DNA from 3 places in the Pseudomonas sp. ArH3a genome. Region 1 is predicted to be linked to each of the others. Evidence: predicted binding sites of a transcription regulator. Region 1 holds the regulator's gene; each other region holds the start of a gene.
What was found. Region 1 encodes FliA, which starts transcription of late flagellar genes. Its sites were predicted from a motif close to CTAAAGTTTNNNNNNNNNNNGCCGNTAA; they were not measured.
Positions count from the first base shown of each region.

Region 1 (4,194 bases):
ACAACAAGCAAGTGACTATCGTCGCGACAGTAGGGCCCAACGGCTGAGGTAGTGGGATATGCAAGTTAAGCGTTTTTTCGCCGCCGATATGCGTCAGGCCATGAAACTGGTACGTGATGAGCTGGGCGCCGATGCCGCGATTATCGGTAACCGTCGTATTGCCGGCGGTGTCGAGCTGACGGCTGCCCTGGATTACACGCCCTCGGCGCTGGCGCCGCGCGTGCCGAACATGGAACTCGAAGACGAGTTGCGCAAGACCGCCTCGCGCATTGTCTCGGCCCAGGCTGAGCTGAGCATGCGTGGCGACAGCGACGCCACCACCAATCGCCAGCTGTTCGCCGGCCTGCCGCTTACTGCTTCCGAGCCGCTGGTGGAACCAACATTCAAAGAGCCGCCACGTCCTGCAGCGCCGGCACCGGCCGCCGCAGTCGACCAACGCGTGTTTGATTCGATGCGTTTTGAACTCAATGGCCTGCGTGAGCTGCTCGAAGTACAGTTGGGCTCCTTGGCGTGGAACCAGTTGCAAGGCAGTAAGCCGCAACAGGCTAACCTGTGGCGTCGCCTGCAACGGATCGGCCTGTCCGGCCCGTTGTCCCGTGACTTGCTGGCGCTCACCGCCGAGGTCGAGGAGCCGCGCCAAGCCTGGCGCATGTTGCTGGCGCACTTGGCGCGCATGATCGTCACCCCGGAAATCGAACCCCTGGAAGAGGGCGGTGTGATTGCCATGGTCGGCCCTGCCGGCATGGGCAAGACCACCACCCTGGCCAAGCTGGCGGCGCGTTATGTGCTCAAGTACGGCGCGCAGAACATCGCGCTGGTGAGCATGGACAGCTACCGCATCGGCGCCCAGGAGCAGCTCAAGACCCTGGGCCGCATCCTCAATGTGTCGGTGACCCACGTCGACCCGGGCCAGTCCCTGGCCAACGCCCTCGACCCGCTGCTGCGCAAGCGCGTGGTGCTGATCGACACCGCCGGCCTGCAAGCCAGCGACCCGGCGCTGCGCATGCAGCTGGAAAGCCTGGCCGGGCGTGGCATCAAGTCGAAGAATTACCTGGTGCTTGCAACCACCAGCCAGAAACAGGTTCTTACCGCTGCCTACCACAGCTACAAGCGCTGCGGCCTGGCCGGTTGCATCCTCACCAAGCTCGACGAAACCGCGAGCCTGGGCGAAGTGCTGAGCCTGGCTATCAGTCATGAATTACCGGTTGCTTACCTGACCGACGGGCCGCGGATTCCGGATGATCTGCATCTGCCGCGCCGTCATCAGTTGGTCAGCCGTGCTGTCAGCGTGCAAATGCAAGAAGAGCCTAGCGAGGAAGCGATGGCCGATATGTTCGCCGACCTTTACCACCACCCGGCAAAACGGGTCGGTTGAGGCGGGATGAACACCGTGAAATGTACCTACATCGATGGTCTGCAAGCGATTCACGCGGCCAAGCCATGTAGCCTGCGTCTAAGCAAGACAAGGTAAAGAAATAAAATGGGCAGCATGCATCCCGTACAGGTGATCGCGGTGACCGGCGGCAAAGGTGGCGTCGGGAAAACTAACGTGTCAGTGAATTTGTCCCTGGCCCTGGCAGAGCTTGGCCGTCGCGTCATGCTGCTGGATGCTGACCTGGGCCTGGCGAACGTCGACGTTCTGCTGGGGCTGACACCCAAACATACCCTTGCCGATGTGATCGAAGGCCGCTGCGAGCTGCGCGATGTGCTGCTGCAGGGCCCCGGTGGCATTCGTATCGTGCCGGCCGCCTCGGGCACCCAGAGCATGGTGCACCTGAGCCCGGCGCAGCATGCCGGCCTGATCCAGGCGTTCAGCGATATCGGCGACAACCTCGACGTGCTGGTGATCGACACCGCCGCCGGGATCGGCGAGTCGGTGGTCAGCTTTGTGCGCGCCGCGCAAGAAGTGTTGCTGGTGGTCTGCGACGAACCTACGTCGATCACCGACGCCTACGCCCTGATCAAATTGCTTAACCGTGACTACGGCATGAATCGCTTTCGCGTGTTGGCCAACATGGCCCAAAGCCCGCAAGAAGGGCGAAACCTGTTCGCCAAGTTGACCAAGGTCACGGATCGCTTCCTCGATGTCGCCCTACAATACGTGGGCGCAGTTCCCTATGACGAGTGTGTACGCAAGGCTGTGCAAAAGCAGCGTGCAGTCTACGAAGCGTTCCCTCGTTCCAAATGCGCATTGGCGTTCAAGGCTATTGCTCAGAAGGTCGATACTTGGCCGTTGCCCGCTAACCCTCGGGGGCATCTGGAGTTTTTCGTCGAGCGATTGGTGCATCAGACGAGCGCAGGACCGGTGCTATGACAGCCAGCGGCTACAACCTTTACAAAAAGTCGGCACGTGACAGCCAGGGCGAGTTGATCGAGCGCTATGCGCCGCTGGTCAAGCGCATTGCCTACCACTTGCTGGCACGCCTGCCCGCCAGCGTGCAGGTCGAAGACCTCATCCAGGCCGGCATGATTGGTTTGCTCGAAGTGTCGACCAAATACGACGCGAGCAAAGGCGCGAGTTTCGAGACGTATGCGGGTATTCGTATACGTGGCGCGATGCTCGATGAGGTGCGTAAAGGGGATTGGGCGCCGCGTTCGGTACACCGCAACACGCGAATGGTCAGTGACGCAATTCGCTCAATTGAAGCAAAAACCGGTCGTGACGCTAAAGATCATGAAGTTGCGGCCGAACTCCAATTGAGTCTCGACGATTACTACGGGATTTTGAACGATACCTTGGGCAGCCGCCTGTTCAGTTTCGACGACCTGTTGCAGGACGGCGAACACGAAGGGCTGCACGAGGATGGCGCGAGTGCACATCTGGAGCCGTCGCGCGACCTGGAAGACGAACGTTTCCAGGGGGCGTTGGCGGACGCGATTGCCAATTTGCCGGAGCGTGAGCGACTGGTGTTGTCGCTGTACTACGACGAAGAGCTGAACCTCAAGGAAATCGGTGAGGTCCTGGGGGTCAGCGAATCGCGTGTCAGCCAGTTGCACAGCCAGTGCGCAGCCCGCTTGCGGGGGCGATTGGGAGAGTGGCGCACGCGCTGACAGGCAGTGTGGGGACACTGCAGACGCTACCGCGAAGGCTGCATGCTTTCGCGGGTTCGTTGCGTGGTGCCCTGGGCAGTCCTTTTTGTGTAACGCCTGTTGATTGAAATGGCGCGTCCAGGTGCTGGGCGCGTTTAAGACTGCTTGGAGGTCGAATTGGACAAGAACATGAAAATCCTCATCGTTGATGACTTCTCAACGATGCGGCGGATCATAAAAAACCTGTTGCGTGACCTTGGGTTCACTAACACGGTCGAGGCGGATGACGGCATTACGGCGATTCCGATCCTCAACAGCGGGAGCATTGACTTTCTGGTAACCGACTGGAACATGCCGGGCATGACCGGCATCGACTTGCTGCGCCACGTGCGCGCCGATGAAAAACTGCGCAGCCTGCCTGTGTTGATGGTGACCGCCGAAGCCAAGCGTGAACAGATCATCGAAGCCGCCCAAGCTGGGGTAAACGGCTACGTGGTCAAGCCATTCACTGCACAGGCCTTGAAAGAGAAGATCGAAAAAATCTTCGAACGCATCGGTCATTGATGCTGCCACGGGGGAGCTATGGAGCATAAAGAAACGTCACAGGGAGACTTTGAGTCGACCCTGAAAAAGCATGCTCACCAGTTGGTTGAAAGCCTTGAAAAAGGCCAGTTCGGCGACGCGGTGCAGTTAATCCATGAGCTTAACCAGACCCGTGACCGCGGCCTGTACCAGGAAGTGGGCAAGCTCACACGCGAGCTGCACAGTGCGATCGTCAATTTTCAGATTGACCCGCACATGCCCCAGGCCGAAGAAATTTCGCAAATTACCGATGCCACCGAACGCCTGTCCTATGTGGTCAGGCTGACAGAGGCGGCGGCCAACCGCACCATGGACCTGGTGGAAAACGCAACGCCCTTGGTCAATGGCATGACCACCGAAGCACAAGCCCTGAGCGTTGACTGGGGCCGCTTCATGCGTCGCGAAGTGGGGGCCGAAGAGTTTCGTGATTTGGCGCGTCGGGTCGACGGCTTTTTGTCGCGCAGCGAGCAGGACAACCGTACGGTTGCCAGCAACCTCAATGACATTCTGCTGGCCCAGGATTACCAGGACCTCACCGGTCAGGTGATCAAACGCGTGACCCAACTGGTCACCGAAGTGGAA
Region 1 is NZ_CP080330.1:5,015,563-5,019,756, reverse strand. It holds gene flhA (flagellar biosynthesis protein FlhA) at 1-47, shown strand, start outside; gene flhF (flagellar biosynthesis protein FlhF) at 59-1,375, shown strand; gene fleN (flagellar synthesis regulator FleN) at 1,481-2,314, shown strand; gene fliA (RNA polymerase sigma factor FliA) at 2,311-3,051, shown strand; gene K0P33_RS22880 (chemotaxis response regulator CheY) at 3,220-3,594, shown strand; gene K0P33_RS22875 (protein phosphatase CheZ) at 3,613-4,194, shown strand, end outside.

Region 2 (4,194 bases), 870 kb from region 1:
CGTTGAGCGCCAGCAGGTTGGTCTGCTCGGCCACGGCCTTGATCACATCCATCACGCTGCCGATCTTGTTGCTCTCTTGTTGCAGGTGCGTCATGGCGTCGGTGGAGCGCGCCACCTCAGCGGCCAGGCGTTCGATCTGGGCGATGGCCTCGGCCACCACTTTGTCGCCCGCGCGGGCTTGGCCATCGGCATCGGCAGCGGCCAGCGATGCTTGTTCAGCATTGCGTGCGACTTCCTGCACGGTGGCAGTCATTTCGTGCATCGCCGTGGCGACTTGATCGGTCTCGATCTTCTGGCTGTTGACGCCGGCACTGGTCTGCTCGGTGACGGCCGACAGCTCTTCGGCAGCGCTGGCGATCTGGGTCACGCCGTCGCGAATACCGCTGATCAATTCACGCAGGGTGGTGCCCATGCGCTGGATGCCTTGTTGCAACACGCCCAGTTCATCACGACGGGTCACTTGGATGTTGTGGCTCAGGTCGCCGGAGGCAATGCGCTCCACCACGGCCAGGGTTTCCTGGATCGGGCGAGTGATCTGGCGGGTAATCACCCAGGCAGCAATGATGCCGACCAGCAAAGCCAGCAACGTGCTGATCAGTTGCAGGCTACGGGCCTGGGCGCTTTCAACGTCACGGCGTTCGAGCTGGATGTCGTACAGCTTGTCGCTGATGGTGACGATATCCGCACCTTGGGTGGTCATTTCGGCGCGTGCGCTGACGATGTTGGCGTTGGCCGCCTTGTAGCTTTGTACGGCGCTGCGATAGGCGCCGAGTGCCGTTTCCAGTGAGGTCAAAGCGCTTTGTTGGCTGGTGCCGAATGCGGCGCTGAGATTTTTCAAACCACTGATGGCTTTTTCAATCTGTGCCGCGGCGCGGGCTTCGGTTTCTGCACTGGGACTATTGGTGTAACCGCGCACTTCGTAGCGGCCCAACTGGAATTCTTCTTTGGCGTGAGTGACGGCCTGGTACTGGGTGAAGCGCTCCGGGCTGTCGGGCATCTGCTGCACATTGGTTTCCAGGGCGTCGATCTGGGCGTTGGCGATGTCGGCCTTGTCGCCCATGACCTGGCGCGCGGCGTTGCCGTTACGGTAGGCCTCGCGCATTTTGTTCAGCGACTGTTGGTAAGCGGTGATGACGGCTTTCTGGTCGGTGAGCAGCTTGCGGTTTTCCGGGCTATTGAAGCTGTCCAGCAGCGTCTGTTGCTGGGCGGCGAAGGCGTCGAGGCTGGTTTGTACGTTCTGCGCCACGGCTTCGTCGCCGTTGGCCAGCATGTATTGCAAACGCACGATGCGTAGCTTGGTCAGCGAGGCGTTGAGCTGGGTGATGTCGCTCATCCAGTTGCTACGGTCGATCAGGCTGCCCAGGCTGGTCCAGCCCGTCAGGGCCAGGATCGAGGTGAGGACCAGCACCAGGCCGAAGCCCAGGCCGAGTTTGAGGTTGACGCTGATGTTGCCGAACCAGCTATTCATCGAATGCTCCGCAAGAGTGATGTCTGTCTGCTGGACGGTGTTGTTGTTTGAGCCAGCCAATTGTGTGTAGCGCTGTATCGGCGGCAAGCGATGATTCTGAAGTACTTTTCTTACGGGTGTGACGAGGGGTCGCCATCGCCGTGTGGCAATGGCGACCCTTCGGGCTCACAGTGCCGAGGCGTTGGGCACGACGGTCAGCCTCAGACAAGACGTGGCACCGGGGCTCATGTGCACGGTGTTATGTGCGACCCGCGGGTGGTTGGCCTGGCCTGAAGGTTCGCCACTGTTGGGGTTGACGTCAAAGCGCGGGAAATTGCTACTGGAGATGTCCAGGCGCAGGCGATGGCCGCGTTTGAACAGGTTGCAGGTGGCGAAGGGCTCGATCAGTACTTTTACTCGCTTACCGCGTGTGAGGAACGTCGGCTGCTCCCAGGATTCGCGATAGCGGCAGCGGTGGATGCCATCGGTAATATTCATCGCAAAGCCATCGGGGTAGTCGGCGCTCGGTGGATACACGTCGATCAGCTTGGCGGTGAAATCGGTGTCGGGCGCATCGCTGTCGATCCACAATTCGATCTGTACGCTACCGGCGACAATCAGGTCTGCCTCGAGTGGCTCGGTCTGAAAGCTCAGCACGTCATCGCGTTCGCTGAGTGGGCAGTTGTCGCCTCGGGTGCCGAAGAAATCGGCGCGCTCACGTTGATCGAAAGCACCGCCCACAAAAATTGGGGCGCCGGAAGTTAGCGCCCCGCCGAGGGTCGGGACCGGCTTTGCGGGGTCGGCGAAGTAACTCAAGTGCGCGTCGACGCCTTCGGGCGCGCTACGCGTCAGCTGCTTTTGCGCATTCAAGTACAAGGTCAATGGCTGGCTGCCTGGCAGTGGCCATTGCGTTGATTGCAGCCAGCGGCCACCGTGGTCCAGGCGACCGTTTTGGTCACGATTGCCACTGCCACCGCCCATCAGAAACACGTGAACACTGGCCGCGGTGGCCGGCGGCGAAGGCTTGAGGGTTTGCTCGAACCACGCCAGGCGGCAACTCAGCCAGTCGTGATCGACCTGGCCATCGAACACGGCCGCAGGGCCGAACTCCACGTCGCCGCTGTGGCTGATGTTGCGATCGCCATGCAGCCAGGGGCCCATGATCAGCCGCTGGTGTGCCGTGCCGTTTTGCCTGAAGGCGGTGTAGTTGGCCAGGGTGGAGCTGACGTAAGCGTCGTACCAGCTGGACATGAACAGCACTGGAATATCCGGCAACTGTGAGTAGTGGCCTTCGGCGTAGATACCGGACTTCTGCCAGTATTCGCTGAAGGTGCCCTGGGCCCATTGGTCAAGCACGTAGGCTTCGTACTCCGGCACATGGCGCAACGGAGACTGGCCGGGCTGCCACGGCATACGCGTAAACCACTGATGAATATCTTCCTGCTCCAGCGCCAGGCGAACCTGCGGATCGGCCAGTGCTGCCGGGCTCTCCTTGGCCTGGCGAAAGGCCCACGTGGCCTGCTTGAGTTCAAATGCACCACCTTGGCGGATCCCGCACTGGTAGGCGTTGGCGAATCCGCCACTGTCCAGCACCATGCTGCTCAAGCCCGGTGGGCGCAGGCAGGCCATTGCCAGTTGGGTATGGGCGGCGTAAGACAGGCCCATGCTGCCGACGTTGCCGTTGCACCAGGGTTGCTGGACGATCCAGGCCAAGGTGTCAAAACCGTCTTCACCTTCGGCGGTGTATTTGGTGAACAGCCCTTCGGACGCGTAGCGCCCACGGCAGTCCTGGAAGATGGCGACAAAGCCTTGTTCAGTAAAACGCGTCGCCATCTGTTCGCGGGAGATGTGTTGGCCATCGAGCTGTTTCTCCGAGCGCGAGGGCTTGCTCTTGTCGTAGGGCGTGCGCTCGATGACCACCGGGAACGGGCCTTCGCCGTCTGCCGGCAAGTAGATATCGGTGGCCAGGTGGATGCCATCGCGCATCGCGATCATTTGGTTGTGCAGGGTTTGCATGGGGAAAACACTCATCGACTCAGTACCCGCTCGTGACCGCAATGGCCAGTAACGCCATCGCCAGCACGGTGTAGATCAAGAACAGTGGCAGGATGTAGCGTGCCCATTGGCCCCAGCCGACATTGGCCGTTGCCAGCAGCACCAGCAGGCCGCTGGAGGTGGGGGTGATCATGTTGGTCAGGCCATTACCCATCAAAAACGCGAACACCGTGGTCTGCGGGCTGACGCCGGACAGTTGGCCCAACGGGCCGAAGATCGGCATGGTCACGGCGGCCTGGCCCGAGGTGGACGGGATCAGCACATCCAAGCCCAATTGCGCGAAGAACATGCCGTAGGCCGACACAATCGGGCCATGGTCGCCCACCAGATTGGCCAGGCTGTTGACGATGGTGTCCAGCACTTGGCCGGTACTGAGGATGATCTCCACGGCGGTGGCCAGGCCGATCAGCACGCCGGCAATCAGCACTTTTTTCATGCCATCGACAAAGGCACTGGCGGCGACACTCGCACCCAACCCGGCGATCACACTGAAAGCCACCGTCAGCAGCAGATAAAACGCCGACAGCTCATGGTATTTCCAAGCCCAGCGGTTGGAGGCGTAGACCAAAAAGCCGATACCTGTCAGCAGCACGATCAGGTTGATCAGGTGGCGCGTAGGCAGTGGTTTGCGCTCGAACGTGATCTGCGCCGTCGCATCGAAACCGTGCTTGCGAATACTCCACAGCACGAAG
Region 2 is NZ_CP080330.1:5,881,668-5,885,861, reverse strand. It holds gene K0P33_RS27040 (methyl-accepting chemotaxis protein) at 1-1,468, opposite strand, end outside; gene K0P33_RS27035 (CocE/NonD family hydrolase) at 1,634-3,463, opposite strand; gene K0P33_RS27030 (AbgT family transporter) at 3,483-4,194, opposite strand, start outside.
Region 2: a site for FliA is predicted at 1,543-1,570, ahead of K0P33_RS27040 (methyl-accepting chemotaxis protein). Genes of this name have one in related genera too.

Region 3 (4,194 bases), 2.6 Mb from region 1:
CCTTCGCCTTGGGTCGGTACCGGCGGCGCTGCGCCTTGATCGCCTTCAATCGCGCGCTGGGCCTTTTTGGTCAGCACGACGATATCAATCCGACGGTTGATCGGGTTGAACGGGTCTTTAGGATCAAACAGCTGCGAGGAAGCAAAACCCACCACGCGCGCCACTTGCGGGTCGGGATAGCTGCCTGCCACCAGCGCACGGCGCGCGGCGTTCGCGCGGTTGGCCGAGAGTTCCCAGTTGCCGAAGTCGCCCTGGCCCGAATACGGCTTGGCGTCGGTGTGACCGCTGATGCTGATCTTGTTCGGCACCGCCTTGATGGTGTCGGCCATGGCCAGCAAGATGTCTTCAAAGTAGGGCTTCAGGCGCGCGCTGCCGGAGTCGAACATCGGCCGGTTGGCAGCGTCGGTGATCTGGATGCGCAGACCTTCAGGCGTGATTTCGAAGGAAATCTGGTCCTTGAATTTCAGTAGCTGCGGGTTCTCTTCAACCTTGGTCTGCAGTTCCTGCAGCAACAACTCGAGGCGCTCTTTCTCGACCTGATCGGCCATGCTCTCGACAGTTTCGCGCTCAATCGGGATGTTTTCCTGCGGCGATTCGGTCTTGACCTCGGGGTTGATGGTGCGCTCAGGCGCCAACTGCGGCGAGCCGCCCAGGTCGATCACAAACGGCGTACCGCTTTCCGAGAAGCCAATCGGGTCTTTGAAATAACCGGCGATGGCGATTTTCTGTTCGGGCGTGGCGGTCGACATCAGCCACAGCACCAGGAAGAACGCCATCATCGCCGTCGCAAAGTCGGCGAAGGCGATTTTCCAGGCACCACCATGGTGCCCCGCAGCGAAGCGCTTGACGCGCTTGATGATTATCGGCTGGTTGTTTTCCATGGTTTAGCGACCGCGAACCGCTTGTTCCAGCTCGGAAAAACTTGGGCGATGTTTCGGGTACAGCACCTTGCGCCCGAACTCCACCGCCAGCGATGGCGGCATACCGGACGCCGAAGCCACCAGGCACGCCTTAATCGCTTCGTAGAGGTTGACCTCTTCCTTGGCATCGTGGGCCAGGCAGGTAGCGAGTGGGCCGAAGAAGCCATAGGCCGCAAGAATACCGAAGAAGGTACCCACGAGGGCCGCACCCACGTGCATACCAATGGCCTTCTGGTCGCCTTCGCCCAGGGACGCCATGGTCACCACAATACCGAGTACCGCCGCGACGATACCAAAGCCGGGCATGGCGTCGGCAACGCCGGTCACGGCATGCGAAGGGTGCTCCAACTCTTCTTTAAGGCTGAACAGCTCCATGTCGAACAAGCCTTCGAGCTCGTGCGGCGCCATGTTGCCGGAGGACATGATGCGCAGGTAATCACAAATGTAGGCGGTCATGCGCTCATCTTTGAGCACGGCCGGGTACTTGGCGAAAATCGGGCTAGCCGCGGCGTCTTCGATGTCGCCTTCGATGGCCATCATGCCTTCACGGCGGCTCTTGTTGAGGATCTCGTAGACCAGGCCCAGAACCTCCAAGTAGAAGGTGTGGGAGAAGCGCGAACTGAACATCCCCAGCGACTTTTTGATCACATGCATGGTCATGTAACCCGGGTTGGCCTGCAAGAATGCACCTAAGGCCGCACCGCCGATAATCATCACTTCGAAGGGCTGGATCAACGCAGCGATTTTACCGTGGGAAAGGACGTACCCACCGAGCACGCTTGCGAAGACGACGATGATGCCGATAATTTTAGCCATAGGGGATTGGTACTTGCGCCGTCGGGTTCATGGACATATTGGGTGCAGCCGAAAACTCTTGTTCTACTTATCGGCAAAACTGCGCCAGACTATAGCCCGTTAAGGCGAAAAGCCAATTCGGCCCGTTCCGGGCATGTAGAACGCAAGTGATGATCGCGCCCCACTCATGGCTAATGAAACGACAGTACCCACTGCAAAACCCACCACACTCGCCGCTTGGATCAAGCGCCTGGACGACGTGCTGCTGCCTGTTCCCCAAGCCAGTCACGAGCGTGTGTGCAAAGCCATTCGCGATAGCCGCAGCTCATTGCGAGATATTGCCGAGCTGATGCAACACAGCCCCGCGCTCGTGCTCAGCGTGATACGCGAGGCCAATAGCCAGGCCCACGGCAGCCTGTCGGGGCCGGCGGAAAACCTCGAAGTGGCACTCAACCGCCTGGGCCTTAAACGCGCCGAGGAATTGTTGGCGCGCCTGCCTTCGGTGCCGGAAAAAGACATCCCCGTGGCCCTTCGCCAACTGCTGCTGGTGAGCCAACACGCGTCCCAGCAGGCCAACGGTTTGTTCGCCAGCCGCCTGGCGCGGCTATGGCAAGACATTCATTGGGGCAGCCTGCTGTTTCTGTCGCCGCTGTGGCCGATGGCCGTCGCCTACCCCAAGCTCCTGGAAGAATGGGAACTGCGCGTTATCCACAAAGGCCAGTCGGCGCGCAAAGTCGAGCAGGAATTGTTTGGCGTGCTCCTGCTGGACGTGTGCCTCGGCTTGACCGAGGCCTGGCACCTGCCGATCTGGGTCTCCCAAGGCTACAACTTGCTGCTCACCGAGCAACGCTTGCTGGTCAAGACGCTGCACATCGCCCGCGAAGACGACGCCCTGCGCCACCAGCAATTGCTCGATGCCGCCCCCAACCTGCGCCGCTGGCTGAACCAGCCGGCCAACACCGTGCTACTGGCCAACGGCCTGGCGATGTCGGCACAGGAATCCTGGACCTGCCCGCACACCGAGCGCTGGCAATACCTCACCGCGCTGTACCTGCAAGAACCGTTGAGCGACGTGCAGCAACAGGTTCACCAGCAAGCGGTGACCAGCGCACGCACCACCTTGATGCCGGACCTCTGGCACCCGGCGTTATCGCTGATCTGGCCGTGGCATGTGCAGAAAGTCCATCGCGGCCTGTTGCCGGCGCCGCCGCCCACTGCCGAATCATTGGCCGTGTGGCGCAATCGCTGCACTGAGCTACTGGTAGAACCGAGCCGTTTTGCCAATGCCATGCACCTGACCACCTGCGCCAAGGAAGCCTTGGTCGCCAGTGGCATGCAGCGAGTGTTGCTGTTTATGGCCGACCGCACCCTGAGCACCTTGCGTGCGCATCAAGCAGACGGTTTGCCTAAGGACGCCGCCAACCTGAGCCTGGACGTGGTCAACAGCACGCTGCTGCAGCGCCTGCTGGAAAAGTCCGCCCAGGTGCGCCTCACGCCAGACAATCACGCGCAGTTCTCGGCACTGCTGCCGCCGACCCTGCGCCGCCTGTTCACCGGCGAACACCTGTTGCTACGCTCCTTGAGTTGCAACGGCAAGGTGGTGATGCTGATGGTCGCCGACCAGGGCGGCGGGCCGTTCTCGGAAACCACCGTGCAAGCCTTCGGCAAAACCGCTCAATGCATCGAGAAAGCCCTGCACTGCTTTACCAACCGCAGCGCTTGATGCTTGCGCTACAATCGCCCTCTTTTATCGCCAACATTTGTGCCCAGGAGACCTCACATGCCTGACTTCTCTGGCTTGCCGCTGGTGATCGAGTCCAGCGACCTGCTCGGTCAACTGGATGCCGAACACCTGATTCTGGTGGACCTCACCAGTGCCGCCCGCTACGCCGAAGGGCATATCCCCGGCGCGCATTTCGTTGACCCCAAGCGCACCCAACTCGGCCAGGCGCCCGCGCCCGGCCTGCTGCCGCACAAGGCCGAGCTGGAAAAACTCTTCGGCGAACTGGGCCACACCCCAGATGCCACCTACGTGGTCTACGACGACGAGGGCGGCGGCTGGGCCGGGCGCTTCATCTGGATGCTCGACGTGATCGGCCACCAGAAATACCACTACCTGGACGGCGGCCTGCTGGCCTGGCTGGACGGTAAACACCCCGTGTCCACCGAGGTGCCCGCCCCGGTCGGCGGCCCAGTCAGCCTGACCTTGCACGATGGCCCCACCGCCACGCGCGAGTACTTGCAAAGTCGACTCGGCGAGGCCGACCTGGGCATCTGGGATGCACGCGGCCCGTTGGAATATTCCGGCGAGAAGGTCCTCGCGGCCAAGGGTGGTCACATCCCTGGCGCTGTGAACTTCGAATGGACCGCCGGCATGGACAAGGCACGCAACCTGCGTATCCGCCGCGACATGCCACAGATCCTCGAAGACCTCGGCCTGACCAAAGATAAAGAAATCATCACCCACTGCCAGACCCAC
Region 3 is NZ_CP080330.1:856,304-860,497, reverse strand. It holds gene motB (flagellar motor protein MotB) at 1-881, opposite strand, end outside; gene motA (flagellar motor stator protein MotA) at 885-1,736, opposite strand; gene K0P33_RS03735 (HDOD domain-containing protein) at 1,903-3,438, shown strand; gene K0P33_RS03730 (rhodanese-like domain-containing protein) at 3,496-4,194, shown strand, end outside.
Region 3: a site for FliA is predicted at 1,804-1,831, ahead of motA (flagellar motor stator protein MotA). Genes of this name have one in related genera too.